DNA from 4 places in the Paracerasibacillus soli genome. Region 3 is predicted to be linked to each of the others. Evidence: riboswitches for the same ligand, from Rfam matches in the RefSeq annotation. Region 3 holds a riboswitch; each other region holds the start of a gene.
The links. Region 3 has a riboswitch for S-adenosylmethionine ahead of ACFFIS_RS12855 (cyclase family protein). Riboswitches for the same ligand answer to the same signal wherever they lie in the genome.

Region 1 (7,537 bases), on a different contig from region 3:
GAGAGACTTTATCAAGTGTCAAAAAGGACACGATATCTCCTCCTATTCATTCATAATATCTTCAGCAATTTTCGTATTCACAAGTTCTTCGTATGGTGCGTCCCCAGGGAGTTCCCCGGCTTCATCCATAATATTTAGCAGGTTTTCCCAAGCAGTTTCTTCAAGTATAGGATCTGTTGCAAAAGAATCTTGGTTCTTATAACGTTCAATCGACGTTGCTAGAATATCAAGATCGGTGTCTTCAAAATACGGCTGAATTACTTTTGCTATTTCTTCCGAGCTATTTTCCGCTACCCACTGTTGTGCTTTATAAATTGCTCTCGTAAATTTCTCGATATGTGTAGGGTTTTCTTTTAAATAACTATCCTTTGTCATAAAAACTGTATAGGGAACTTCACCAGATTCTTCACCAAATGAGGCAATGACGTGCCCCTTACCTTCCTTCTCAAAGACACTAGCCGTTGGTTCAAATAGTTGCACAAATTCAGCATCACCGGATACAAAAGCACTTGGGATATTGGCAAAGTCTATATTTTGTAAGAGTTCCAAATCTTGATGTGGATGAATATCATGCTTCTTTAACACAAATTCCCCAACCATTTGTGGCATGCCGCCTTTACGCTGGCCTAAAAAGATGCTTCCTTTTACATCATCCCATGTAAAATCAGGCTTTGGTTCTTTTGCAACGAGAAAAGTACCATCTGTTTGGGTAAGTTGTGCAAAATTTACTGCATGGTCTTTTGACTCTTGGGCATACACGTAAATCGAGGTTTCAGAACCAACTAATGCAACATCTGCTCCGTCGGATAATAAAGCAGTCATTGTTTTATCTCCGCCCCAAGTTGTTTGGAGTTCAACATCTAATCCTTCTTCTTCAAAAAATCCCTTCTCTATTGCAACATATTGTGGCGCATAAAATAATGAACGTGTTACTTCAGCTAATTTTATTGATGTATGTTCTGATCCATTTCCGCAAGCACTAAGGAATAAGACAAATACGATTGATAACAAGATAAATAGTTTGTTCCTTTTTAACATCATATTACCGTCCCTTCGTTTATGGCGTTTCAAAACAGTTTATGCTGCCCAGAAAAATGTGTGAATGCCTATGTGTATTTTTTTGATTAAGCAAATTTTAGTTTCTTTAACATCGGTAGACAGGGACTGATAAAAGTTGAATGTAAGACTGCTGAAAGTGATGAATCATAAGTTCGATAAGCATGAGATTATTTATCAAGTGTTAAAAATGTGCTTTACGTGTCAAGAGGGCATATAAGATACTGCGACATCTAAGTAGCATACGGCGAATAAGGTTATCTCTATATATATTTAGGTATAAGAAAAGCCGACTATGAGTTTAGTCGGCTTTTCGTGGCAACATAATGTGCCATCGTAATATATATTACTCCTCTTGGGATGAGGTAACATGTTTATAGGCGATAAATTGGTCCCGCCTTGACAATTTCTTCACTAACATGCGTAAACTTTTCAAAGTTTGCATGAAATTCCTCGGCTAACTTTTGCGCTGTTTTTTCATAGGAATCTTTATTTTCCCATGTTTGCTTCGGAATAAGTACCTCGTCTGGTACACCAGGTACATGAAGGGGAATGTGTAAACCAAAAATATCATCTTTCATTGTTTCCACCATATTTAATTCTCCCTCTAAAGCAGCATGGACCATTGCACGTGTATAAGAAAGTTTAATTCGTTGACCGACACCATAGGATCCGCCAGTCCAACCTGTATTTACGAGAAATACGTTTGCCTGATGTTGATCAATTTTTTTACCGAGCATTTTTGCATATGTTGCTGGTGCAAGTGGTAAAAAAGGTGCTCCAAAGCAAGTTGAAAATGTTGCTTGTGGTTCAGTTACACCGCGCTCTGTTCCTGCAAGTTTACTCGTATAGCCACTTAGGAAATGATACATTGCTTGTTCCTTTGTAAGTTTACTTATTGGAGGCAAAGTGCCAGATGCATCCGCTGTCAAAAAGATAATTGTGTTTGGATGTCCAGCTACACTTGGCTTAACAATATTATCGATATTTTCTAATGGATAAGCTGCACGCGTGTTTTCGGTTAATGTAACATCATCATAGTCAGGCGTCCGCGTTACCTTATCTAGTACAACATTTTCTAGTACAGAGCCAAACCGAATTGCATGAAAGATTTGTGGTTCTTTCTCTTCTGATAGTTTCACGCATTTTGCATAACAGCCACCTTCAATATTAAATACACCATTTGGACTCCATCCGTGTTCGTCATCACCAATTAATTTACGATAAGGATCTGCAGATAGCGTCGTTTTTCCGGTGCCTGATAAACCGAAAAATAAAGCAACATCGCCTTCCGCCCCAACGTTTGCAGAGCAATGCATGGATAGTACATTTTTTTGTGGTAATAAATAATTCATCACAGAAAAGATTGATTTTTTAATTTCACCTGCATATTCTGTCCCACCAATTAAAATGATTTTTTGCTTAAATGAAATGAGAACGAACGCTTCTGAATTCGTCCCATCGACTGTAGGGTCTGCTTTAAATGTTGGTGCTGAGATAATTGTAAAATCAGGTTCATGCTCAGCTAATTCAACCGCAGTTGGGCGAATAAACAACTGTTTTGCAAACAGATTATGCCATGCAAACTCATTCATTACACGTATTGGTAAACGATATTTTTCATCTGCTCCCGCAAAACCGTTAAAGACGAATAACTCTTCTTTTTCTTTTAAATGGTTGGTTACTTTCATAAGCAATTTTAAAAATACATGTTCATCTATAGGTTTATTTACTGTACCCCAATCTACTGTTTTCTCCGAAATTTCATCGCGTACGATAAATTTATCCTCTGGGGAACGACCTGTATACTTTCCTGTCGTCGCTTGAACTGCACCGGTTTCTGATAAAACCCCTTCTCGGCGTGATAAGATTTTTTCAATAAGTCGGGGAACCGACAGATCCTTTTGTAAATTCGTCTGTTGTGCAAATTCGTCGATTAAAGATGTTTGTTCCACCATTTTCATTTTAATAATAACCTGCCTTTTAATATATTTTTTAAATGTAATATAAAGGTATGTTAATTTCTAAAATCTGATTAATAGTATAACACATTTACTGAAATAGTCCATACTATATTAGCTGATTTTTGTATGTATATGTAAGATGCATGTAAAAGTTGACATAGGCCTTTCATTTCGTTACCATAATTTTGAGCGGATACTCTTATTCAGAGTCGGTGGAGGGATAGGCCCTATGAAGCCCAGCAACCATCACTTCCTATGTGAAAAGGTGCTAACCTAAAGCAAGGACATGTCCTTGAACAATAAGAGAGAAAGGCTACATATATCCTTTCCTCTATATTATAGGAAAGGTTTTTTGTTTTCTACAAGTGGCATAATAAATATATGATTAAGAATTAGAGATCCGTACCATACCCTTTAAGGAGGATTTAGCCACATGGCTAATAATCGTCGTTTATTTACTTCAGAATCTGTTACAGAAGGTCACCCTGATAAAATATGTGACCAAATTTCAGATGCTATTTTGGATGAAATTTTAAAAAAGGATCCAGCTGCAAGAGTTGCCTGTGAAACAATGGTTACTACTGGGCTTGTACTTGTTGCTGGTGAAATTACAACCACTACCTATGTCGATATCCCAGCTATTGTGAGAAAGACAATCAAGGATATTGGTTATACACGTGCAAAGTATGGATTTGACGCCGAAACTTGTGCTGTACTTACTGCAATTGATGAACAATCTCCAGATATCGCAGGTGGTGTCGATCAAGCTTTAGAAGCGAGACAAGGTAAAATGACAGATGCTGAAATAGATGCAATCGGAGCAGGGGACCAAGGATTAATGTTTGGTTTTGCCTGTGACGAAACTGCTGAGTACATGCCTTTACCAATATCGCTTGCTAATAAGCTAGCAAAAAGATTAACTGATGTACGAAGAAATCATTTACTTGACTACTTAAGACCTGATGGGAAAACACAAGTAACTGTTGAGTATGATGAGCAAAATAAGCCAATTCGTATTGATACGATTGTCATCTCTACACAACATCATCAAGATATTACAAATGAGCGTATAGAAAAAGACCTCATTGAACATGTGATTCAGCCAGTTGTTCCAGCTCATTTATTAGATGAAGCAACTAAATATTTGATCAATCCAACTGGGCGCTTTGTTATCGGTGGACCACAAGGCGATGCTGGACTAACAGGACGTAAAATAATTGTTGACACATATGGTGGCTATGCACGTCATGGTGGTGGTGCTTTTAGTGGAAAAGATGCTACCAAAGTTGACCGCTCTGCAGCTTATGCGGCAAGATATGTTGCCAAAAATATTGTTGCGGCTAAACTAGCAAAAACTTGTGAGGTACAGCTAGCATATGCAATTGGTGTTGCAGAACCTGTATCTATTGCTATTAACACTTTTGGTACTGGTATTGTTGATGAAGAACAGTTAGTAAATGCAGTACGAGAGTTATTTGATCTACGTCCGGCTGGCATTATTCGTATGTTAGATTTACAAAAGCCGATTTTTAAAGAAACAGCAGCATATGGACATTTTGGGCGGGAAGATGTCTTGTTCCCATGGGAAAAAGTCGATAAAGCGAATCTGTTAAAAGAGTTAATCAATATTTCATAATATAGAATAGAGGTTGGGACATAAGGGTCTGAATCCCTCGCTTAACTACTGTCACAATAGTAAAAGAAGTATCGCACTTCATACTAAATGTAGTAGTGGAGGGGTCTGACACTCTGATTTGTCCCAACCCCTTTTTCTTTTATTATTTACCTAAGTTTGTTTCATTTTTATAATAGATTCCTTTTTCTACGTAAGATTTTCTTATTCGTTCCATATCATGATAGTCCTCATCCGTTAGTGTGCGGACTACTTTTGCTGGGCTACCAAATGCCATCGTATGAGGTGGAATCTTTTTGCCGGGTGGAACCAAAGAACCAGCTCCGATATACGCACCCTCACCTATTTCCGCACCATCTAATATGATTGAGCCCATTCCGATTAAAGCTTTTTTACGAATAATAGCTGAATGTAAGGTAACTTGATGGCCGATTGTAACATCATCTTCTATCAAAACAGGGAGATTAGGGCTTTGGTGTATCATTGTTAAATCTTGAATACTGACCCGTTTCCCAATTTTTGTAGGTGCAACGTCTCCCCGTATTACGGTATGAAACCATATACTTGAATATTCATCAATTTCTACATCACCAATAATGTCCGCGTTTTTAGCAAGGAAAACAGAATCGTGAATTTTTGGATGAATATTTTTATAGTGGTGTATCATTTATTTAACTTCTCCTTTCTTTTTTGAATCGCGACTACAAATGGTGGATTATTTTTTTGATTAATAAATTCATAACGTAGCACATGATAAGCGGATTGATCCAGTTGTTTCACAAAGGTGATTACATTTTCCTTTTCCTCTAAACCACCTTCATGTCCATAATAAATGACTATGACAACTACACCATTTGTTTTTAAGTAATCCAAAATTTGTTGGATTGCCTGTAAGGTGGATTCAGATTTCGTAATGATAGTTTTATCGCTTCTTGGCAAGTACCCAAGATTAAAAATTGCCCCAGCAATCCCGTGTTTTTGTTCCTTTAACAGATATGTAGTAACACGTTCATGACCATCATGAATAAGCTTAACATTTTGACGGGCCTCATCGATGAGCCGTCTTTTTGTACTGTCTATCGCTTGTTTTTGGATGTCAAAGGCTAAAACTGTACCAGAATCTCCAACTAGATTGCTTAAAAATATCGTATCATTTCCATTACCACATGTCGCATCAATGACAGTTTCTCCAACTTGGACGGCATCTGCTAGGAGTTGATGTGAGAATTGCAAAATATTTTTTATCATAAATACTTCCCCTCGTTTATTTTAGTAGCCTAAGTTTAGCATGGAATAATTACGTATCAAAATATATTGTTATTTTACTAGTTATAGTGTACTATCTAACTATAACACTAATACAGAGGTGAAAATATGAGTCAATCAATGAAGGGGTTATTATGGAAAGAATGGCGTATGATGCGGAGTTTTTTTATTGGGATGATTGTACTTTGTACTGTGCTTTTTATATTTATGAGTATGAATAGTGGCGTTTACGAAAGTTTAGTTGGAATGATTACGCTTGGATTGATTATTATTCCGGCAAGCTTATTATTTAGTTTAAATATGGAAGTAAACAACATACAAAACTTCTTACATATACCGCAACCCGCACACAAACTTATCCTTGCGAAAATCTTATACAGTATGTTCATTTCCATCTTGTACATGGGATTTCTTATTATGCTTTTAACTGTTATGGATGCGATATATGACAACACTGTTTTTACATTTACTGGCGCAGTTTTATATTATGGATATATTTTTTTAAGTCTAATTATTATTTCTATGTTTCCTGCAGCAATCTTATTGTTTATGTGGACGGTGCATCAAATATGGAAAAAATACATTCATACGTTAAGTATTGTAGTAATACTAGCTCTGCTCTTCATATTTGGGAAGTTTGAACGCTTCATGAGTGAAACAGCATTTTATCAGACCTTTACACATTGGGGTAAGGTTTCGATAGCAGGTTTGATACCTGATGGAGGCGGTAGTAGGATAAATGGTGAATTAGTGATAAGTAATGAATTATTAATATTTCACAATGCTTACGTGGGGACATTTATTTTTTATGGCTTAATTGTAATTATATTGTATGTGTTTTCTATTCAATTAATGGAACGTCGAGTGGAGGGATAAAGTTGCCATCCATGTCGTCGTTTAATAACTATGAACCGATTTATAAACAATTAATGGACCGCATTTGTAGCGATATTATACGTGGGTCTCGTCAGGCGGGAGAAAAGTTACCTTCTGTTCGGGAATTTGCCGTCGATGTTGGCGTGAATATGAATACTATTCAACGCGTTTATCAAGAATTAGAAAGAATAGGGATTGTGGAAACAAAACGAGGTCAGGGGACATTTGTAACAGAAAACATAAATGAGATTGATCAGCAACGGACAGTTATGAAAAAGCAATATGTGAAGGAATTTATTCGAAATATGAAAAGCATGGGATATACCGTAGAAGAAATGATGGAAAGTATTCAAGAAGTGGAGGAGAGTAGGGATGATTCAAATCGATAATGTTTCGAAACGCTATTCACTTAGAAAAGCACTGGACAATTGTACGGTTACAATAAACAAAGGGAAAATAATTGGCATTATAGGTGAAAACGGAAGCGGAAAGACTACGCTAGTTAAAATATTAGCTGGATTAATGAAGCCTTCTAAAGGAGTTGTGCGAATAGACGAGAAATTAGTCAATCGTCATATTGGAGAGCGTGTTGCATTTCTTTCTGATCGTGAATATTTTTATGATTATTTTTCGATTGAGCAAGTGATTCATTTTTATGGTACGCAATTTCCAGATTTTAATAGAGAAAAAGCAATAGAAATGCTTAGTTTGATGAAAATAGATCAAACTAGAAAAATATCCC
Region 2 (7,537 bases), on a different contig from region 3:
TAGATGAGAAATTCTCTTTCTCTTTGGTAGAACTTCATAAGAAATACAAGCATGATAATTGCACATATGCATAGTAACAGGATAATAAATAAACTATATCCAAGAAGCGAAATAAAATTTGCAAATGTCGTATCATTCTTTATCGCTAGTTCGTCCATATAGAGTAGGTTGTCTGGGTGCAACACAGCTAATGAAGCTAACTGGTCTTCGACTTTTTGTATATCTTGTTTCTTCGCATCATTATTCATAAAAATATCGAGTGAAGCATAGCCTGGAAATATGTCATATTGTTGAACTGTTTGCTCATGCAAGAATAAGGTGACATTTTCATAAGTTTCTTGTCTGACTGGATGGATTAGTTTGTTCACCGCTGTCAATATGTTTAAGTCCCAACTTTTAAATGCTAGTCCGTCCTCAGTTTCCTCTATTCTCCCTATCGATAAAGGAGAAGTTGTATCTATGCTGTTTTGTTCATTTGGAAGATACAGTATCGATGATAACGAATTCTGTAATGAATCATAGATATCATCACTTACTTTTACTTGCCTTTTAAATATAGGCCAATTTTTATCATTTAAAATAATGTAGTCTATATTTCTTAATGGCGTAATAGTATCTGCAATACGTAAACGTTCATAATCTATTTCTGTATGTTCTACGTTGGTATCTTCTTCAACCTCCCCTTGAAACGGATAAAATAGTGTAGCATTAGTTTGGGTTGCATCGATAAGTAAACTAGTCTGTCGGGTTTCCGGTATTTTTTCTATATATCTAATCGCACTGTTATTCTCTAACTCCTCCACATCTTGAAAACGAATAAATTGAGGCGGGTTTTTGTCTATATAAAATTGCTGTAAAACATCAAAAGTCCCCGATTTCCTAGAGATAAAAAGATAATCTGAAGATGTAGGGTCGTTACCTGAATCGGGTAAAGTTTCCGTAGCTATCAGTTGACTCACAAAAAGTAAAATAAACAGAGACGTCATTAAACAGACAATCAAGATCAATGATTTGATGAAATGGAATACATGCAAACAAAAAAACTTCCACTTAAATGATAATTTCTGTATCCATTTATATAGAAATCCTCTTATAAAGTTACTTTTAAACGTAGTAGCATATTGTCGCTTACAAATCATGTATATGATTGAAACAGTGGCACTTATCGCTATAAACGGTAGGCCAATTAATATTTTCCAATGTATATGATAACTGGAAACCATAGAAAAATGTAAGGTAAAATAGAGAGATAACATACATAAAAAGCTTGAAAAACCAATGATGAAACCTTGAAACATCGCAGTCCTATATATATGTTGTTTTTGCCAACCTAATTGTTTTAATATCTTAAAATTACGTCGAAATCGAATGCCATAATAAAAGGAAAATAGGTAAATAAAAACTAAAAACCCTGTAATACTAACAATTATGATAAATATAATGCTGAATGTGCGTACTTGTAAGGCTTTTGTTAATCCTCTGTTAAATAATGCATCATTAAAAGTTATACTTTCGCCGTTGACATTTTTTACATTATTTGTATCGAGAAAATAATCCACTTTACTGTAATCTAAAGATAGTTTTTCTTTTTTTTCTTGAAATAATGTAATATATTGGTTCACTTTTGGGAATACAGTTTCAAAATCACCTGTAAAAATAATAGTAGGAAAAGTATTGCTACCCTTTTCAATTATATCAGGTTGTGACCACGTGCTAGAGTAGTTTTCAATCGCGCCGACAATATGAATGGCTTGACCATGTACATCCATCGTAATTGGTAGTTCTGTATGGGAATGTTTGTTTTCCTTATATAAATCTAACAAAAATCTCTCTACTACCACTTCATTATTTGCTGTCGGGTATTTTCCATCTGTTAACTTGAATTGGTGTAATATATTTTGATCCATCGCTCCAATTGTTACGTCAATATTCTGATCGAAAAAGTTCTCTATTAATCCTAATGTATATATTAACCCAGTGGAAATAAAATCCTTTGATTCTATTTCTGCAGAATCTAGCTGTTCATCCGAGTAGATGATGAAGGAGTGGTTACCATAGTTTGCATAAGCTAATTCCTTTTCTGCATCCACATACGTCTGTAACATACTACTCGTAATCGTGATGAAGCTAAAGAAAATTGTTAATGCACCAATGACAGAAAGAAAATATTTCTTATCATTCCATAAAAACTTCCAAGCATATGTAAATAATATTGTTGCTCTCATTGTTCCCCCTCGATTACTCGACCATCTTTTAGAAATAAGACACGATCTGGATTTGCTAATAAATGTTCATCGTGTGTAACGATTAATAATGTTGTGTTATATTTTTTACAAAGATTAACTAACATATGGATAATCTTGTTAGCATTTTCAGAGTCCAAATTACCTGTAGGTTCATCAGCGAAAATCACTTTTGGTTTGTGAATGATGGCACGTGCAATCGCCACCCTCTGTTGCTGTCCGCCAGACAATTCATTCGGAAATGAATGCATAAATTGTTGAATTTCTAAGTCCTTCAGTAGATCATAGACCATCGCTTCATGAATCTCTTGTCCCGTAATATGTAAAGGCATGACAATATTGTCGTACACAGTAAGTTCATAGATTAATTGAAAGGACTGAAAAATATATCCAAAATTTGCGCTGCGAATACGAGCTCTTTCTTTATCTGATAAGGAATAGTAATCGTTACCATTTATGCGGACGCTACCGCTTGAAGGCTCAATTAACCCACCCAATACGCCTAATAGTGTTGATTTTCCCGAACCACTCTTTCCCATAATGACATGGACCGTACCTGGCTCTATCTGGATGCTTGTCTTTACGAGAGCTTTCATTGTTGCCGAGTAACTTTTAGATATTTCGACTGCTGAAATCATGTATAACACCCTTTGTAATTTATAGTAGAATTAATATTATTATAGAAATGATTTTACTGCTTTATTTTGCCACTGCCCTTGGCAACTTCTCCATAAACCTGTCGACTTACTTACTTGAACGCTGTAAGTCTCTTTACTTACAGTTTTAAAATCATCTTTGTACGTTCTCCCATTTGATGGATGACTCTTACCTGAATATGAAGGCGCGTGCACTTACATCGTTTGTTGTCTTTTTCTTTGCTAGCTTGTGAGTATACGGTCTAACTACACTTGATCTAATTTCAAAATTATAACTACCACTATATGCGGAAACAGTCGTAATTGCAATAGTGTAAATTATTAAGAATAATAGAGGTATAAACACAATCCATTTTCTATTCTACATCCTTTTTATTTATAAGTTCAGCATTGACACATCAACGAATAGAATTTTGACATATTAATCAAAAAACAAATAATCGCAAAACCACCAAGATTAACTTGTTAATGCATTATTTTGATGCAAATATTGCTTTTGGATATTGTCTTATTTCAAGCAACCAAGGGAATATGTTAAGATGTTGCTAGAAGGAGAGATGTATGATGAAATTGGAATTTTATTGGTATCCTAACTGTAGTACTTGTAAAAAGGCGAAAAAGTGGTTAGAAGAACATAATCTTGATTTTGAAAGTATACATATTGTAGAAACTCCGCCATCAAAGGAAAAAATACTCGAACTGATGGGAATGGAAGATGTTCCAACTAAGAAATTTTTTAATACGAGTGGGAAAAAATATCGGGAACTTAATATGAAGGAGAAGTTACCTAAAATGTCTGTAGAAGAAATGGCAGAGGTGTTAGCATCTGACGGCATGCTCTTAAAACGACCAATTGTAACAGATGGTAAACATGTAACAGTTGGCTTTAAAGAGGATCAATTCACAGAAGTTTGGTTAGGATAAATAATCCTTTAATTGCATGTATAGTACTAGATGTAATACTAGCATTTATATGGATTTAACGGTATATTTAAAGTGGAAAGATACATATGGAGGGATGAAAATGAATTTACCAAAGGACTTATTTTATTCAGAAGAACATGAGTGGATAAAAAAGGAAAACAATCAAGTGAGAATCGGAATTACAGATTTTGCCCAAGATGAACTTGGGGATATCGTATTTGTAGAATTACCTGAAGTGGGCGAAGAGGTAGAAGCTGATGAGCCATTTGGTAGTGTAGAATCTGTTAAAACAGTTTCTGAACTTTATGCTCCTTTAAGCGGAAAAGTAGTTGCTGTTAATGAAGAGTTAGAAGATAGTCCAGAACTTGTAAATGAGTCACCATATGAAAAAGCTTGGATGATTGTTATCGAACCATCTAACGAGTCAGAATTTGATGATTTAATGTCTCCAGAACAATATGAAGAAATGATTAAAGAAGACGACTAATACATGATATAATCATATAAGGCTGACTCCTACATAGAGTCAGCCTTATTGCGCAAAATGGTTTATGGCCTGCTTTAATTTTGAAAAGTCTTCGGAGAGGTGCATATAATGGATTCAAATGAATCAGATAAAGTGATTATCGTCGAAGGTTTAACAGATAAAAAGCAAATCAGAAAAATTATTACAGAGCAATTGGAGATCATTTGTACGAATGGTACATTTGGTGTTGAACGCTTTGATGAAATGTTAGAAACGCATGATTTAGACAATAAGGACGTCTATATCCTAGTGGATGAGGATCAATCTGGTATGAAATTGCGTAAGCAACTAGCTTATGAATTGCCACATGCGGAACATATCTATATTAATAGTGAATTTAAAGAAGTAGCGACAACACCGGAACAAGTTTTAGCTACCTTATTAGCAAGTAAAGATATTTCAGTAAATCCAATTTTTTTATCATAGCAAGGTGATATTTTGAAACCAATAACCGAAGATACATTAAAACAAGAGCATTTACTACTTTACATTCATACGCCATTTTGTGGAACATGTCATGTGGCAAGATCAATCCTAACTCAGATTGAAAGAACTCACAATCAAGATATTTTTTACGAAATGAATGCTTCCTTGTATCCTAATTTTATGCAAGAGAACAAGATTGAAAGTGTACCTTGTCTTTTTATTATAGATCATGGTGAAATCAAGGAAAAAGTATATGCTTTTCAGTCTGTCGCAAATATATACACTTATCTTGTAAAATACGCAAAGCATTTATTTGCAGATGAGTTTGACAAATAGAATTAATAATCGTATAATGAAATTTATAATTTTATATAGTACGAAAGTCTCTTATCTAGAGCGGTGGAGGGAAAGGCCCTGTGAAACCGCGGCAACCTTTAGAAGTAAATTCTAAAACGGTGCTAATTCCTACAAAGCATATGCTTTGAAAGATGAGGGAACACGAAGATGAATATACACGTCTTTCTGTTCTCTAGCAGAAAGGCGTTTTTAATTGGCTGGCTTTTTATAAGGAGGTATCCCGATGATTAAAATAGAAAAGTTAAGTAAAGTTTTTACAGATAAAGAAAAGTCCATCTCGGCAGTCGATGAAATTACATTGGATATCGAGCAGGGAGAAATTTTTGGGGTAATTGGGTATAGCGGTGCAGGGAAAAGTACGTTTATTCGTTTATTAAATAGATTAGAAGAACCTACAACTGGTAAAGTCATGATTAATAATCAAGAAATTACTCGTTTAAATATGAAAGAGTTAAGAAAGTCCCGAAGAGATATCGGCATGATTTTCCAACATTTTAATTTACTTTGGTCACGAACTGTTGCGGAAAATATAGCATTCCCATTGGAAATTGCCAATGTGCCAAAAGCAGAAATAAAACAGAGAGTACAGGAACTTATCAATCTAGTGGGATTAAGTGGTCGTGAGAATGCGTACCCATCACAATTAAGTGGCGGGCAAAAGCAACGTGTTGGTATTGCGAGAGCATTAGCAAATCGTCCCAAAGTACTACTCTGTGATGAAGCAACCTCTGCACTAGATCCTGAAACAACAAATGCAATACTAGATTTACTAATGGACATTAATCAACGACTAGGTTTAACAATTATTATGATTACACACGAAATGCACGTCATTCGAAAGGTTTGTAACCGCGTAGCCGTCATGGAAGATGGTAAAGTCGTGGAACAAGGTGATGTACTTCATCTTTTCTTACAACCGAAACAACCTGTTACAAAGAAGTTTGTACAACAAGTGATGGGCATAGAAGACGAGGAAACAGACTTCGAGCGATTGTTTCAAGCGAACCCAACAGCTAAAATTGCTCGCTTACATTTTGTAGGAGAAACTACAAATCAAACATTAATTAGTAAGCTAGCAAAACTATTTGCAGTAGATATTAATATTTTACAAGGGAAAATAACGCAAACGCAATTGGGGGCTTACGGAACGCTATATGTACAATTCATTGGAGAAACAGGAGAAATGGAGAAGGCTATTGCGTTCATAAAAAATGAGACCTCGGTAGAAGTGGAGGTTTTACAACATGAACTTTAACGGATTAGAGAACGTAAAATTTGATGAACTATGGCTCGCTACATATGAAACATTTTACATGACAATTCTTGCATTAATTGGAACATTTATTTTTGGATTGATACTCGGATTATTACTTTATCTTACGATGAAAGATGGTATTTGGGAAAATAAATATATTCATTTTATTGTAGCAGCATTTGTAAATGTGTTTCGTGCAATTCCATTTATTATCTTGATCTTTTTATTAATTCCAGTAACAAATGTGCTAGTAGGAACGATCAGAGGTCCAAACGCTGCATTACCAGCATTAATCATCGGGGCTGCTCCATTTTATGGCAGGCTCGTAGAAATAGCCTTAAAAGAAGTGGATAAAGGGGTGGTAGAAGCTGCTAAAGCAATGGGAGCAAAAACTAAAACAATTATATTGAAGGTATTATTACCAGAATCCATGCCTGCGCTAGTTTCGGGAATTACCGTTACAGCAATCGCATTAATTGGTTATACAACAATGGCAGGTGTAATTGGAGCTGGTGGATTAGGGAATTATGCATATTATTTTGGTTTTCAACGCCGAGACTATGATGTTGTATTTGTTTGTACCATATCAATTGTTGTCATTGTATTTATTTTTCAGTTAATTGGAGACTATATTTCAAATAAGTTAGATAAAAGATAATAAACGACATGGAGGAAATATAAATGAAAAAATTACTTGCAATTTTATCTATTATTCTCGTATTGGCACTTGCTGCATGTGGAACAGGGAAAGATGAAGACAAAGGGAAATCAGAATCGGCAAAAAATGAAAGTGATAACCAAGAGCAGGTTGAATTAGTAATCGGAGCTTCAAGTGAACCGCATGCGGAAATATTAGAAAAGGCAAAACCTATTTTAGCAGAAAAAGGAATAAAAATAGAAATTGAGCCTTATCAAGACTACGTATTCCCGAATGATGATTTAGCTAATGGTACATTAGATGCTAACTATTTCCAACACATCCCTTTTTTAGAGGAAACAAAAGAGAAAACCGGATATGATTTAGACTATATTGATGGCATCCATGTAGAGCCTTTAGGTGTATATTCAAAGGACATAGCCAGTTTGGATGATATTGATGATAATACAGAAGTTATTATGAGTAATTCTGTCGCAGACCACGGCCGAATTT
Region 3 (7,537 bases):
TCCCGAACCAATTCTAGCTGCATTATACAGTCCACCTGATAGCCCCATCAAAATAATACCAGATATGATGATGAATATATCTGTCCACGTATGGGATGCGGTAGGCAAAATCTCTATCCATAAAAAAAAATCCACAAACGATCCGACAATAAGTGCATTTAAAAATGTCCCTATTTTCACATACTGTTTATCAAAAATCCAAGTCAAAACTACTAACGCCAAGCCAATTAATATATTCCACGTTCCAATAGAAAATCCAACTTTTTCATACAAAGCTACAGTTAATACATCCCACGGGTGAACACCTAGATGCTGTACGTTTATCGTTAGCGCAATACCTAAACTAAAAAAAATAAGTCCCACTAAAAATGTCGACCAGCGAATTACTTTAATCACGCACTCCCCCACTTCCTCCTCAAGATGTCAAAAGTTATGACACATGATGTATGATGACCTAAGTTCAGTCTTCAACAGCTTCCATCACTACGGAGCTTAAGCCCCTTTTCATTGTGCAATGTCTATGCGACAAAGGCAAGTATAGCAAGTATATGAAATGTCAAATAACGATATTAGCTGATCATCCTCCTCCATTATACATGCAGGCACACATATCCTTTCAATATTTCAATATCATTCATTCTCCTTCATCGTTTTTAGAAACGCAAAGAAATATTGATGCTTTTTTTGTTTAAGCGGTTTATTACACCTCAATTCAAAATATAAAGCGATAGTGATGAAGTAAATAGATGTATTATATTTGCAAAAGTATTGAAGTTAATAATATGATTGTATAAACAAAGTGAAAAAGTGATCAGTCAAATCTAGGAGGTACTAACATGGATATATCACTAACTACGCTTAAAATCTTAGTAGAAAATAAATTAAAAAAGAAAACCCTTATAAAAATAATGTGGAATGACAACGAAAAAGTAACATTACTTATTACGCCAAATATGAAAGTAAATTCATTTATTTATGATGAAACAGATGGCTATTTATTTTATGACAACGAAGGAAAACGCATTGAAACTGTCATCCCATGCATCCTAACAGGAGATTTATTAATAAATGGTAAAATAAAAATGGAACATATTATAAATCAGAATTTGCTAATTAATAACCAACATTTATCGAAAGAAGATATATTATTTTTAAGTGAGCATCACCCGAAGTAAGGAGCGCTACGTTTGCAGTTCGTAATAAAAAAACTACCCCCACTCACATTCTATCCATTCCTTCACCATATTCAATGAATGAAAAAATCCCCTTCAAAATACAGAGATGCAAGATTTATAGTAAAAGAACAATAACGAATTAATATATTACAACATATTGAGCTTAAGAGAACGGCTTGAGACATCATGAATAAATCGGCATTCTTTGGTTAATTTAATAATGTATCGTATGGACTCTATTTTGCATTTTACTGGAGGGATGATGATGGTTAAAGATAGCAAAGCAAATAAAAAAAATCGACATAACAAGCCAAAATTACCAGATGAACAAAGAAGAGGAAAAGGAAAGTCAAATACAAGAAATACTAATAATTAGTACAATACCACATGTAAAAATCGAGGCTGAATGAGGAGGTAAATTCCTATGTCAGCCTCGTTTCGTTATACTAACCACAACAAAAATTAGTTGCTTGACGATAACTAAAAGTCTGTTCATCAGTACGCCTTACATTAAACCCCATTTTGAGTTTTATTTTATTAAGTTACACTTGAACTTACAATATATGAACGGAGATACAATGAAATCGGCCACGTTTCCCCCGTATCTACAAACACTTTTCCCTTTACATCATATTTCAATCACAATAGGAATAATCATTGGATCCTTTCGTGTACGTTTATAAATATATTGTCCTACTGTTTTTTTAATTTGTCGTTTTATTACATTTCGTGAATTGCGGTTTTCTTCATATAAGCCACGAATCGTTTCAAGAATAACTTTGTTCATTCCTATTCTTAGTTCAGAAAACTGATTATCTATAAATCCTCGAGAAGTAATCTCAGGATCAGTAAGCATTTTCCCATCTTTTTTACTCATTGGCAAAATAATCATCAGCATACCATCTTCTGAAATTTGCCTACGGTCCCGTAATACAAATTCCATATCTCCTACATCTACACCATCCACATATGTACTGCCTGCTGGTATTTTCCTTGTACACCTGGCTGTGGATTGATCTATATCTACTACATCTCCATTATTGATAATAAACGTATTTTCTCTTTCTACACCAACAGATTCCGCAAGCTGTTGATGTAGATGCAACATACGATATTCTCCATGAATCGGAATAAAATAAGTTGGTTTCATAAGTGTAAGCATTAATTTTAGATCTTCTTGATAACCATGACCTGAAACATGCATGCCTGAACTACTTCCTGGACCGTAAATCACTTGAGCCCCTAACTGGAATAGGTTATCTACAATACTCGTTATTTTCTTTTCATTTCCAGGGATTGGACCTGCTGCAAGAATAACCATATCATCAGGTAAAATCGAAGCATCACGAAAATTACCGGTCGATAGGCGGCTAAGTGCAGCTAGTGATTCTCCTTGGCTTCCTGTACATAAAATGGTCACCATTTCTGGAGGTAATTCATTAATTTCCTTTGCCTCGATTAACATATTTTCAGGCACAGATAAATAACCACGATCCATCGCCACTTTGACGACATTTACCATGGACCTGCCAAGTAAAGCTAGTTTTCTATTTGTTTTTTCAGAAGCATTTACAACCTGCTGGACCCGGCTAATATTAGAAGCAAAAGTAGATACAATGACTTTCCTTTCCGCTTTCAAAAAAGCACTTTCCAAATTTTCTTCAACTATTTGTTCTGAAGGAGTAAAACCTTTTCGCTCAGCATTTGTACTTTCCGATAACAAAAGCAATACGCCCTTATTCCCAATTTCAGCCATCTTATGTATTTCGGAACGTTCATTACTGGCAGCTGGTGTCAAATCAAACTTAAAGTCTCCAGTGTGTACAATTGTACCTTCAGGTGTATCAAAGACAACTCCTAAACAATCAGGAATACTATGATTTACTTTAAAAAAGTGAATATTCATTTTTCCAATTGTAAATACTGTACTTGCATTAATCTCATGTAGATTACTTTCTCTTAAATAGCGATGTTCTTTTAATTTCATTTCAATTAATCCAAGTGTAAAACTCGTTGCATATACTGGTACATTCACTGTCTTTAAAAAATATGGGATACCCCCAATATGATCTTCATGACCATGTGTAACAATTAATGCGCGAACTTTTTCCTTATTCTCTAATAGATATGCAAAATCAGGAATAATTAAATCAATCCCTAAATAATTTTCATCTGGAAACTTATTACCGCAATCGATAAGTACAATATCGTCTCCATACTCGATAGCATACATATTTTTTCCAATCTCATTTAAGCCTCCAAGGGCATAAACCGATATGTTGTCGTTGGTTTTCAAATAATTACCCTCCCGCTTTACGTTTATTTTTAGTATATCCTTTGCGTTTTCATTTTATTTGTAAATATGCAATTTCTAATATTCCATGTATCTTGATATTAGTGGGCAATACCATTTTGCAATATAATCCTCCCTTCTTTACGAGATTCTACAACTTCAATCAGCAGAGATGGCGTGCTTGCGTTACGAATGAAGGCTAACAAAAAAGGCTAAGACAGCAATGTCAGAAGAAACGACACCTTTGTGACCAACATCTTTTAGACCCAAGTAAATGATCCTTTTCCTAATAATTTATAAATTATTGTTGACAGTTTACGATTTGTAGTGTATAGTTTGACTCAACTTAATATTTCAAATTTTTTTCTTATCAAGAGAGGCAGAGGGACTGGCCCTTTGAAGCCTCGGCAGCGGACTTTTTACAAGTACTGTGCCAATTCCAGTAGCAAATTGCTAGAAGATAAGAGGAGTAGTCAAGTACGGTTATCAAAATCCTCTTCTTATTTTTTAGGAAGAGGATTTTTTTATTTTAAATTTCATTTATGGGGTGATTTTAATGTCGATTGCCAAAACAGATAATGAGCTCTTACAGATTTTAAACGTTCTAAAAAGTAAAAAGTGGGTTGATCTCACACATACTTTCGGCCCACATTCTCCACATTTTGCGGCCTTTGAGGATGCGAAATTTGAAACACTTTTTACACATGATGATGGCTTTTTTGCGCAGCGTTTCAATTTTCCTGGACAATATGGAACACATATCGATGCGCCTATTCATTTCGTTCGTAATCAACGCTACTTAGACGAACTTAATTTAAAAGAACTGGTTCTTCCCTTAGTTGTAATTGATAAATCAAAAGAGGCAGAGATAGATAATGATTTTATCTTATCTGTAGATGATATTCTTCAATTTGAAGTGTTGCATGGGAAAATAGACCAAGGTTCATTTGTGGCTTTGCGAACAGATTGGAGTAAGCGCTGGCCTGATAAAGTCGCTTTTGAAAATAAAGATAAAGAAGGAAATAGTCACACCCCGGGATGGGGAATAGACGCCTTAAGATTTCTATTTGAGGAAAGAAAGATTCATGCTGTAGGCCATGAAACATTTGATACAGATGCAGCAAAAGATTTCCGTAAAAATGGCTCACTCATTGGTGAATATTATGTACTTGAACAAGATACTTTTCAAGTAGAGCTATTAACGAATTTAGATAAGGTACCTACAAAAGGGGCGGTCATTTTCAATATATGTCCCAAACCCGAAAAAGCAAGTGGATTTCCCGTACGTTCTTTTGCTATTTTGCCATAATACCTATTCATGATGATAATCATAACAGCACATGAATTGTGGATAAGATGAAACTTATTTTGAAGCAGTGCGTGATATTAATTTTAAAATAAAAAATATTATTTTAGGGAGAGATTTTATATGACAACTAAAACATTAGTAAAAGCTCCATTTCGGGCTGATCACGTGGGAAGTTTATTACGTCCAGAGAGAATTCATCAGGCTAGAAGAGATTTCCAGAATGGTAATATTACTGCACAAGAACTACATGTAATTGAGACAGAGGAAATTAAAAAAGTCGTTGACAAGCAAATCGAGGTAGGGCTACAAGCCGTTACAGACGGAGAATTTCGACGTAGATTTTGGCATACAGATTTTCTAGAGCATTTAATTGGTGTAGAGGGATACATAACTGAGCATGGCTTTAAATTTAAAGGTGAAGAAACCGAAAGATACGATGTTCGTGTTACCGGAAAAGTCTCGTTTAACCCTGATCATCCACATATAAAAGACTTTATTGAGTTTAAGGAAATTGTTGGCGACCGGGCAATTGCAAAACAAACCATTCCAAGCCCTAACCAATTATTCAATGCTGGTATCCGCAACAAAGAAATATATCCTGATATTGAAGCATATGCAAATGACATTATCCACGCCTACCGCGATGCGATTAAAGCGTTTTATGATGCTGGTTGCCGATATTTACAGCTAGATGATGTATATATCGCTGGACTTAATGCACCGGAGATTCCGTTCAATGATAGTGGCTATTCTCGTGAGGAATTAATTGATTTAGCATTACGTGTTGCAAATGGCGTTTTAGAAGATAAACCAGAAGATCTCATTGTAACTACTCATCTTTGCCGTGGTAACTACCGATCTAAATGGGCATTTGAAGGAAGCTATGCTAAAATCGCCCCAACATTATTTGCAAAGGAAAAAGTAAATGGATTTTTCCTTGAATACGATGATGACCGTTCTGGAGATTTTCAGCCGCTGCAATATATTACAAAAGGTGGCCCAAACGTAGTGCTAGGTCTATTCACATCGAAACATGGTCAATTAGAGGATAAAGATAATATAAAAGCACGAGTTGAAGAAGCAACAAAATATGTACCACTAGATCAACTTTGCATTAGCCCACAATGTGGTTTTGCATCTACTCATCACGGAAATATATTAACCGAGGAAGAGCAATGGGAAAAGTTAAAATATATTGTAGATATTTCAAAAGAGATTTGGAGATAAAATTATTTTAAACGAACAGCTATAAATGCTGTTCGTTTTATTTGTTTAATGAAAAGGTGAAGGGAAGAATATTGCTCATTACTTTCTGTCACCCATTACTTATGAATCAATCGTCCACATCTTTTGCTTTTTGGAATAATGCTTCTGGTATCATTTCAAATCCTTCAATCATTGTATTTTCTTCCAATTCAATCATGAGAAATAGTTTTCCGTTCAGATGAACTTGCCGAACATGTCTTAGTTCTTGTGGACTAATGGACAAGTCAGCAACTTTTGTCTTTACTTTGATTGATTTGGACGTAGGTTTTGGTACAATGTTACTTGCCTTCAACTCATATGATTCGTCATCAATCACAGTCTTAAAAGCAGTTTCAACTTTTTCCGTATTCACCTCTTCTACACCGCTGCTTCTCAGTACCTTTTCTACATCTTTATAGTCTAATTTTGGTATTTCTTCCTCTTCATTTTCTTCAATCACACGATAAATTTCATCATATACATTAGAGAGTGTCGAAGTATTAATTTGATCACCAGCAACATGCTTCACAATTTCTTCAAAAACAATTTTATCATCTTCAGCAGTCATGGTTTCTTCTGCGTTTAGTACTTCTTCGATAAAATGATAATTTAATTCATACTTTTTACCTGCAGAATAAAGAACATGATTTACATCTGCAGCATTGTCTGTAAAGCATGGGAACAGAAATCCTGAAATAGGAGCTTTCAAGTTAATAATTGGATCCACAACAATATTGTATTTAAACTCTTTTTCAACATAATCAAACAGTAGTTCTTTTTTTGGATCTTGCGTTTTATTCATACTGCATAAAATAAAAGAATTAGCATAAACAGAATCCCGCTCACTTTCTTCTGCCTCATCATTTCGGCGTTTCATTGGCTTCATATATTCTCCACGAATAAAGGTTATGACGATGTCCATTTCATATTGCTTTTCTTTCAGCATCTTTTCAACAAGCTGAAGCATGTGCGCTTTCCACTCATCAGTATCATTACTTAATAAGCCTTGATGAAGAATAAGTTGACTGCTATTATCTACATCACGTCGAAACTTTAATTCAAATAATTTCTCGTCTAATTGTCCGGATAATATCTTTTTAAAGTTTTCCATAAACAATTCTTTTTGTTCCTCTTCTAGCAAATCAAATGGTGAACTTTGTTGATGATAAATATCACTAGATTCCTTCATGATGTACACATTAAAAATCTCGTGAATTTTTAAAAGGTCATTATTTACCTTAAATTGTTTACGAATATTAGCTATATCTTTTTTATTCAATCTTATTCCGCTCCTAAGTTTGTTATTTAGATTTGCTTTCTATCTAAATAACAATATTATAATTAACCGTACTCCTAGACATATCATCTTATTTCCACTTGTTTGGTGTATGTCCCCACATCTGTCTATACTATCACACTAGCATTAATTATTTTATCATAGTTTCTATTTAACTCCCTAAACAATTTAAGTATGAAAACCTGCACAGTGGCATTACAGGATACTAATTGTTAAAT
Region 4 (7,537 bases), on a different contig from region 3:
ATTTCAAGGCAAGACATTGCCCTCTCTCGTCTTTCTTGTGTCGGAACACCCGCATATAACATCGGGAGTTCCACATTTTCTAACGCTGTCAGCTTCGATAGCAAATGAAAGTTCTGAAAGATAAATCCGATTTCTTGATTACGAATGATTGCCAAACTTGTATCATCCATTTTTCCAATATCTTTTCCCGCTAATAAATACAAACCACTATCTGGTCGATCCAGACAACCAATCATATTCATTAATGTTGATTTACCAGAACCAGAGGGCCCAATAATTGCTATAAATTCGCCCTTCTGTATGTTAAAGGAAATATGATTTAATGCATGAATTGTTTCACCGCCTAATTCATATGACTTCATCAGATTTTCTACTTTAATAACCGCATCACTCATTCATGCCACCTCTTCCACCTGCTCGTCCTTGTCCATTACTTGGGGGCATTCCTCCGCCAGGCATTCCATTCATGTCTTTCATCATATTCTCCTGTTTATTTGTAGATGTACTTTCTGTTGAAAGCTGTGGTAACTCTACCATATTACCTTCAGAAACCCCATCTGTTATTTCCACGTATTCATCTGTAACGAGTCCCACTTGAACGGCTACTTCTTCAAAATTTGTATTCGTATCGTTTTCGCTATTTTTATCTGAGATAAGATGAACATATTTTTTATCCCCGTTTGAATAAATTGCGTCAGATGGCACGTATAATGCATCAGCTTTACTTTCTGTTACAATGCTTGCTTCCATCGTCATGCCAACCTTTAATTCCTTTGGTTTTTGAATGGAAATCGTTACATCAAATGTCGTTGTTCCATTTTCAGAGTTTCCTTCTTTCGCAACCTTCGTTACTTTACCTGAAAAAGTATCATCCGGGAAGGCGCTAGCTTGTAGACTTACTTGTTGCCCCTTTTTAACTTTCATGACATCCAATTCGTCCACTTGTATGACCGTTTGTAAATTACTATAGTTTTTTAAATGTACCAATACTGTTCCATTTTGAACCCTATCCCCTTCATCAACGGACACATCAGTAATTGTTCCCGCAACAGAAGCTGTAATTGGATCACTACCATCAGTAAATGTGATGAGTTCATCACCTTTACTCACATTATCACCTACTGAAACTAGCACTTCGTCAATTTCATCATTATCTTCTACGGCTTTTATATCTTTACTAGTTACCGCCTCTACCGTTCCAGAACCACTTACTTTTACTTCTAATTTTCCTTTTTGTGCTGTTGCAGTTCGAGTCTGATGAATATCTTCTTTACTGTTTTTTGTAGAGCTATACCATTGAAAGCCAAAACCCCCAATTACAAGCACACTAACGATTAACCAGATCCATTTTTTCATTTTCGATTCTCTCCTATTAAATATCCACTCTTGCATATGCTATGAAGGATGTTTTTTTGTTTTTGTTATATTCTTTCATTACCAGTATCAATCAGTTTATTCTTCTTGCTCCACTTCAATCACATCATGTCCGACACCTACTCCCTAATAAAATGAAAACAAACTTTGCTGTAAGCTCGTTTAAAGTTCCCATAACCGTATTATGTAACACCAATCTGAAATGGCCTTGAAAACAAACTGAATGTTTACTGAAAATCTACTTATCACTACAAATTGGGGTTATAATAATAAAGAAATTTTTATTCAGCTTGGCCTTATACATTTTTCAGCTAACTTTCAGCTTTTTAATAGATAATATTTGTAAGATGTTCGGAGGTATAAAAAATGAAAACAATTGAGGGTACCAAATTACTTTTAATAGATGATGAGCCACATATTTTGCAGTTTTTGGAGTTAGGCCTTACAAACGAAGGATTTATCGTGAAAACAGCTTTGGATGGATTAACAGGAATCAATATTGCACATGAATTTCAGCCACACATTGCAGTCATCGATGTCATGATGCCGGGAATGGATGGTTTTGAAGTTTGCCGCTTAATGAAAAAAAGTGGTGCACAAACTTCCATCATCATGCTAACAGCAAAAGATGATGTAGAAGATCGGGTAAAAGGATTAAATATTGGTGCTGATGACTATGTCGCAAAACCATTTAGTTTCGAAGAATTATTAGCCAGAATTCATGCACGGCTGCGCAATCAGTTCCCTAACCTTTTTAACGAAGTGATTTACGGACCTTTTAAGTTGAATGATCGAAAAAAGGAGTTTTCTTATCTCAATCAAACACTTCATCTTTCCCCCACTGAGTACGAGCTTTTAAAGTATTTAGTCATGAATCATGGCATTGTACTAAGTAAAGCGACTATTTTAGATCGGGTCTGGGGATATGACTTTCAAGGTGATGAAAATATCGTAGAAGTTTATATCCGTTCACTTCGCGATAAGTTACACGATAAAAACTACCAAGTTATTCGGACGATTAGAGGCGCCGGATACCGAGTGGACTTGTAGGTGAAAACATGCTTAAAAAAATTCTATCGCCTTACTCTTTAAAAAAACAACTACTCATGCGAACTTTTTTTATTTTAGCTATCATCTTACTACTGATAGGCATTGTACAATATTGGATTATGAGGGATTTCCTCTATCAAAATGAAGCAAATGCACTGAACGATAAACTTGGTTCACTTCCTTTAGAGTTACTATTAAATGAAGAAAGCAAATCAACGAAACCTAAGGGGAAGGATAATCCCCTACCTGCTAATCAACCTTTTTTGTTTTACCAAGGTATGTCCCTGGCCATTATTGATACAAACGGAAATTATCAAGATATACTAGGTAATAGTGGTGTTGCCGCTCCCATTTTTACTAAAAAGGAATACCTCAAGATGCTACAACATAACGAAAGTATACATCGGATTGCATATCACGTTAGAGAAAACAGCAAAGGTATAGAACAGTTAGTTGTATTTAGACCATTAGGAGGTCCACATGAAAGTCATAATCGAGCTGATTTGACGTTACAGCTAGGTACAAATACTGCCCCACTCAAAAAAATATTGTTACAACAATTATTAACTTTTATCGTTCTCGCTTCTATTGCTTTAACCAGTGGACTTGTAATCTATTTACGTACTTTAAAACATACTCTTGTCCCTTTATCCACAATCGTCGACGTAGTGAAAAAGACAGATGTCGAGAACTTAACGGAACGTCTTCCAGTTAAACAAGGTCAAGAAGAAATTGATCGATTAGCAGAATCTTTTAATGCGATGTTAGCGCGCCTTGAAATATCTTTTGAATATGAGAGAGAAACAAAGGAACAAATGAGACGTTTCATTGCAGATGCCTCTCACGAACTACGAACGCCTCTTACATCTATAAATGGCTTTATTGAAGTTTTATTAAGAGGTGCAGCTAATCAACCCGAACAACTTTATCAAGCATTAAATAGTATGCAAGGGGAATCAAAGCGAATTATTAAGTTAGTAGAAGATTTATTTACACTCGTTAAACTGGATCAAGCCCCTTCCTTACAAGTTTCCCAAGTGAATGTGACAAAAATAATAAAAGAAATGCGTTCACAACTTGATGTATTAGCAGGAAATCGTACAGTTTATGTTAAAGTATCCGAAGAACGATATGGATATTATGAACCAAATAAATTAAAGCAAGTCTTTCTAAACCTATTTTATAACGCTGTGCAACATACAGACCCGGAGACTGGAGTTATTCACCTATCACTTGATGCAATAAATGATTCAAACAGATTTACTATTCAAGATAATGGCGCCGGAATAGATAGCAAAGACCTTCCATTTATTTTTAATCGATTTTATCGAGCAGATATTTCACGTACAAGGACATCTGGTGGTTCTGGCCTTGGATTATCCATTACAAAGTCCATTGTGGAAGCACATGGAGGGAGAATAGAAGTTACGAGTAAAATGGGAAATGGAACAACCTTTCAAGTATTTTTACCTTTTTCTCCTAAAAAAAATCATTAAGATTCGAGGCAAAATAATATTAGTTTCATATGTGATTATGATATAATAAAAATAATTTAATATGGTTATCAAGAGTGAACGAGAGTACTGGCTCTAAGACTTCACAGCAACCTACCTAGAAGGTAAGGTGCTCCTACCAGCAAAGCTTGCTTTGGATGATAACGAACGGTGCTATAAACCCTTTGTGTGCATTCAGTTGCTGCAAAGGGTTTTTTATTGCGCGAACAGTTAATGTTGGATATCTTTAAGGGCAATACCGACCAACATTGGCCTACTCTGCTTAGGATACATTTAGCCTTGTCACGATCAATGATAGCTAAACTAACCTTTGTTTGGGAATATTTTCACAGCAAGCCGCGTCACAGTTTATGTCTCGTTAATTGCTCGCTTTTACTTTTTTGCAAATGGTCTTGATACCTATTGAAAAATAATAGGAGGAATGCAAATGAATACAACAGGATTTATTCGTGGTTATATGGCTAAAAATCAAGAAGGAGAAAAATATTTACACCATGTAATGAAGGTAATGGAGCGACAACTTCAAGAATGGGACGAAACATATGAGGTAAAAATGATTAAAAAGGAAAGCTATGCTATTTCAGTTCAAAATAGTGAACAGACTTCCATCATTCTCATTTCAAATTCACAGTTAGCACAGCTACAATCTAAATCTCCATACGCTTTGGACAAGTATATGTGGACAAAGCTAAAGGAGAATGGATTAGTTATAAAAGAGCGAACTGGAAATTATTTAAATTACGTTTTTATGTAAGATCGATTCATCTATACAATTATTCTAATAATTAAGGTGGGAAATTTTCCGCCTTTTTTATTTTTCATTACAGTATGTCACTTTTATCCACTTCCCGGCGGATTGTGTTGCCTTCAGTTTTTAATTCCAAAACATATGAAAAACCATTTCGTTTAACTATACACCATATGGCAATAACTAAATATAACATATCCTCTACTTGCAAATTCATACTCTCTTCATATTTTTGTAATAGGATAGAATAAAAGATCCTTACTAAAATATATACTTTGCTGAATAATACTTCTTGATTGGAGAGATACAGATGACTACTATACTTGTTGTTGATGATGATCAAAATATCTTGAACTTAGTATCGGTTTACTTAAAAGATGAAGGGTTCAACGTTTTGAAAGCAGAAAATGGGCAAGAAGCACTAAATTTATTAGAAAAAAACCCATGTGATATGGCCATTGTTGATGTGATGATGCCGGTTATTGATGGATATGAATTAACGAAGGATATTCGTAACTTTTACGATATTCCAATCATATTATTGACTGCGAAAGACCAACTTAAAGATAAGGAAAAAGGTTTCCTTTCTGGAACAGATGACTACCTTGTGAAACCCTTCGAGCCAAAGGAACTCCTGTACCGTATAAAAGCGTTATTTCGCCGTTATGAAAAAAATACCGAGGATGTTATTACTCTCGGATCGACTGTTATTAATAAAAAAAATTATGTAGTGGAAATTGACGATAAATCATTTTTATTACCATTAAAAGAATTTGAATTACTTTTTTACCTTGCCTCACACCCCTCGCAAGTATTTTCACGTGGACATTTAATCGAAAGAATTTGGGGATTCGACTATGATGGTGATGAGCGGACGGTTGATGTACATATAAAACGGTTAAGAGAACGTTTTACGAAAATAACAAGTGACTTTCATATTAAAACGATACGCAGTGTTGGGTATGCTTTGGAGGTAAAATAATCGTGAAGACGCTTTATGTTAAATTCGCTCTCACAACCATTTCAATTATGCTTGTGAGCACTTTGCTTTCCTTTATGTTTTCCAATTTTTATTACCAACAAAAATTAAAGCCTTATAACGATGAAAAAAATACAAAAATTGCACTAGATATCGCGAATTACGTTAATCACGAACAACATATTCATCTTGAACACTACTTAGAAAATATATCAGCTGTTGGATATCAAATTTTTTTAGCAGATAAAGAAGGAAATAAGACATTTTTCGGTGACCCATTTCGGGACAAAACACTTTCTAATCAAACAATTGAACTTGTATTAAATGGTGAAGTTTACCACGGGATTGCGCAATTCCCCCAAGAAACATTTGTCACAGGCTTTTTTGCAAACGAACTAACAAATACCATCGGGGTACCGCTAGAGCATAACAACAAACAATATGCGCTTTTTATTCGACCAAATATTAAATTACTTTTTAATGAAATGCACATTCTATTTGCCTGGTTGCTTGCTTTAACAATTGTATTAAGCATTATTTTCGTTTGGATTAGTGCGAAATATTTAGTTAACCCTATTTCGAAGTTAACACGAGCTACAAAAGATCTTTCCGAAGGGAACTTTTCCATTGAACTTGATATAAATCGAAAAGATGAAATAGGAAAACTAGCAACTAGTTTTACAAATATGGCGCAACAACTTGAAAAGCTTGATGAAATGAAGAGCGAATTTATTTCAAATATTACCCACGATATCCAGTCACCATTATCGAATATAAAAGGGTATTCCCATTTACTGGAAAAGGATACGTTGAGTGAGGAAGATAAATCCCATTATATTTCGATTATTAACAATGAAATCAATCGATTATCAAGCCTCACAAAACAGTTATTACTACTTGCTTCACTTGACCGAGGGGATGATCTTTTAAATAAGATAACGTATCCTTTGTCAGATCAACTAAAAGAAGTTATTTTTAATCATCAATGGGCTATTAATGAAAAGCGGATCATGATTAGCTACTCTATGCCTGACATAGATATAAATGGAGATCCTGCATTACTTTATAATGTATGGGAGAATTTGTTAACCAATGCCATCAAGTACAATAAAGAAAATGGTAGCATTGACATATCAATTATCAAAAAGGAAAAGGAAATTGAAATTCGTTTCCAAGATTCTGGTATAGGACTATCTCAAGCAGTTCAAAAGCGAATTTTTGATCGTTTTTATCGGGAAGATTCTGCAAGGACAAGTACAGTTGAAGGTACCGGTTTGGGATTATCTATCGTCTCTTCGATCGTGAAATTACATGGTGGTCGAATCGAGGCAGACAGTGAAGAAAATGTAGGTTCAACTTTCACAGTGTACTTACCGAAAGGATAACCTCATATTCATAGGTGATTCATCATCTTGAAGTAATATATGAACATACATATTGACTATCGGAGGGGTTATATGAATAACTACAGTCAGCTATTACTTAGATTTTCAGCGTTGTTTGCAGTTATTGGTGTATTGTTAGGTACACATATGGCAGGTTCAGGGTCAAATGCATTTCGCCCGATTCACACCCATATTTTGGTTGGAGGCTGGTTAACTATATTTGCATGGGCGCTATACTATAAAGTATTTTACCCTAAAGTGAATATGCTAGCTAAACTGCATGTGTGGTCAGCAATTATTGGTTCAATCGGATTGTCAGTAGGAATGTGGCTGCAATATTTAAAGCCCTTCCATCTACCTGATATCTTTGTACTGATTTTTTACATAGGTGGTGGCATGGTATTACTGATTAGTTTTACAATGTTTTTCCTTTTAACAATACTCTATGGAGAGAAGCGTTGTATAGATTGAACACACGCCTTCTAAA

Region 1: linked by a shared signal. The riboswitch ahead of metK (methionine adenosyltransferase) and the one ahead of ACFFIS_RS12855 (cyclase family protein) in region 3 are both predicted to bind S-adenosylmethionine.
Region 2: linked by a shared signal. The riboswitch ahead of ACFFIS_RS09125 (methionine ABC transporter ATP-binding protein) and the one ahead of ACFFIS_RS12855 (cyclase family protein) in region 3 are both predicted to bind S-adenosylmethionine.
Region 4: linked by a shared signal. The riboswitch ahead of ACFFIS_RS06855 (hypothetical protein) and the one ahead of ACFFIS_RS12855 (cyclase family protein) in region 3 are both predicted to bind S-adenosylmethionine.

What each region holds. Positions count from the first base shown of each region.
Region 1 is NZ_JBHLWL010000026.1:73,515-81,051, forward strand. It holds gene ACFFIS_RS09435 (ABC transporter ATP-binding protein) at 1-31, opposite strand, end outside; gene ACFFIS_RS09440 (ABC transporter substrate-binding protein) at 43-1,038, opposite strand; gene pckA (phosphoenolpyruvate carboxykinase (ATP)) at 1,431-3,014, opposite strand; SAM riboswitch class I at 3,217-3,326, shown strand; gene metK (methionine adenosyltransferase) at 3,454-4,656, shown strand; gene ACFFIS_RS09455 (gamma carbonic anhydrase) at 4,799-5,320, opposite strand; gene mnmM (tRNA 5-(aminomethyl)-2-thiouridylate-methyltransferase MnmM) at 5,317-5,901, opposite strand; gene ACFFIS_RS09465 (hypothetical protein) at 6,028-6,795, shown strand; gene ACFFIS_RS09470 (GntR family transcriptional regulator) at 6,807-7,184, shown strand; gene ACFFIS_RS09475 (ATP-binding cassette domain-containing protein) at 7,168-7,537, shown strand, end outside.
Region 2 is NZ_JBHLWL010000026.1:6,645-14,181, forward strand. It holds gene ACFFIS_RS09095 (ABC transporter permease) at 1-2,225, opposite strand, end outside; gene ACFFIS_RS09100 (ABC transporter ATP-binding protein) at 2,222-2,881, opposite strand; gene ACFFIS_RS09105 (arsenate reductase family protein) at 3,464-3,823, shown strand; gene gcvH (glycine cleavage system protein GcvH) at 3,924-4,310, shown strand; gene ACFFIS_RS09115 (toprim domain-containing protein) at 4,419-4,775, shown strand; gene ACFFIS_RS09120 (thioredoxin family protein) at 4,788-5,111, shown strand; SAM riboswitch class I at 5,160-5,270, shown strand; gene ACFFIS_RS09125 (methionine ABC transporter ATP-binding protein) at 5,356-6,387, shown strand; gene ACFFIS_RS09130 (methionine ABC transporter permease) at 6,377-7,045, shown strand; gene ACFFIS_RS09135 (MetQ/NlpA family ABC transporter substrate-binding protein) at 7,069-7,537, shown strand, end outside.
Region 3 is NZ_JBHLWL010000043.1:12,154-19,690, forward strand. It holds gene ACFFIS_RS12840 (YczE/YyaS/YitT family protein) at 1-396, opposite strand, end outside; gene ACFFIS_RS12845 (hypothetical protein) at 837-1,175, shown strand; gene ACFFIS_RS12850 (ribonuclease J) at 1,804-3,471, opposite strand; SAM riboswitch class I at 3,833-3,935, shown strand; gene ACFFIS_RS12855 (cyclase family protein) at 4,025-4,777, shown strand; gene ACFFIS_RS12860 (5-methyltetrahydropteroyltriglutamate--homocysteine S-methyltransferase) at 4,898-6,004, shown strand; gene ACFFIS_RS12865 (DUF4317 domain-containing protein) at 6,111-7,301, opposite strand.
Region 4 is NZ_JBHLWL010000022.1:37,122-44,658, reverse strand. It holds gene ACFFIS_RS06875 (ABC transporter ATP-binding protein) at 1-395, opposite strand, end outside; gene ACFFIS_RS06870 (efflux RND transporter periplasmic adaptor subunit) at 388-1,356, opposite strand; gene ACFFIS_RS06865 (response regulator transcription factor) at 1,741-2,424, shown strand; gene ACFFIS_RS06860 (sensor histidine kinase) at 2,433-3,920, shown strand; SAM riboswitch class I at 3,983-4,085, shown strand; gene ACFFIS_RS06855 (hypothetical protein) at 4,366-4,692, shown strand; gene ACFFIS_RS06850 (response regulator transcription factor) at 4,997-5,668, shown strand; gene ACFFIS_RS06845 (sensor histidine kinase) at 5,671-7,050, shown strand; gene ACFFIS_RS06840 (hypothetical protein) at 7,123-7,521, shown strand.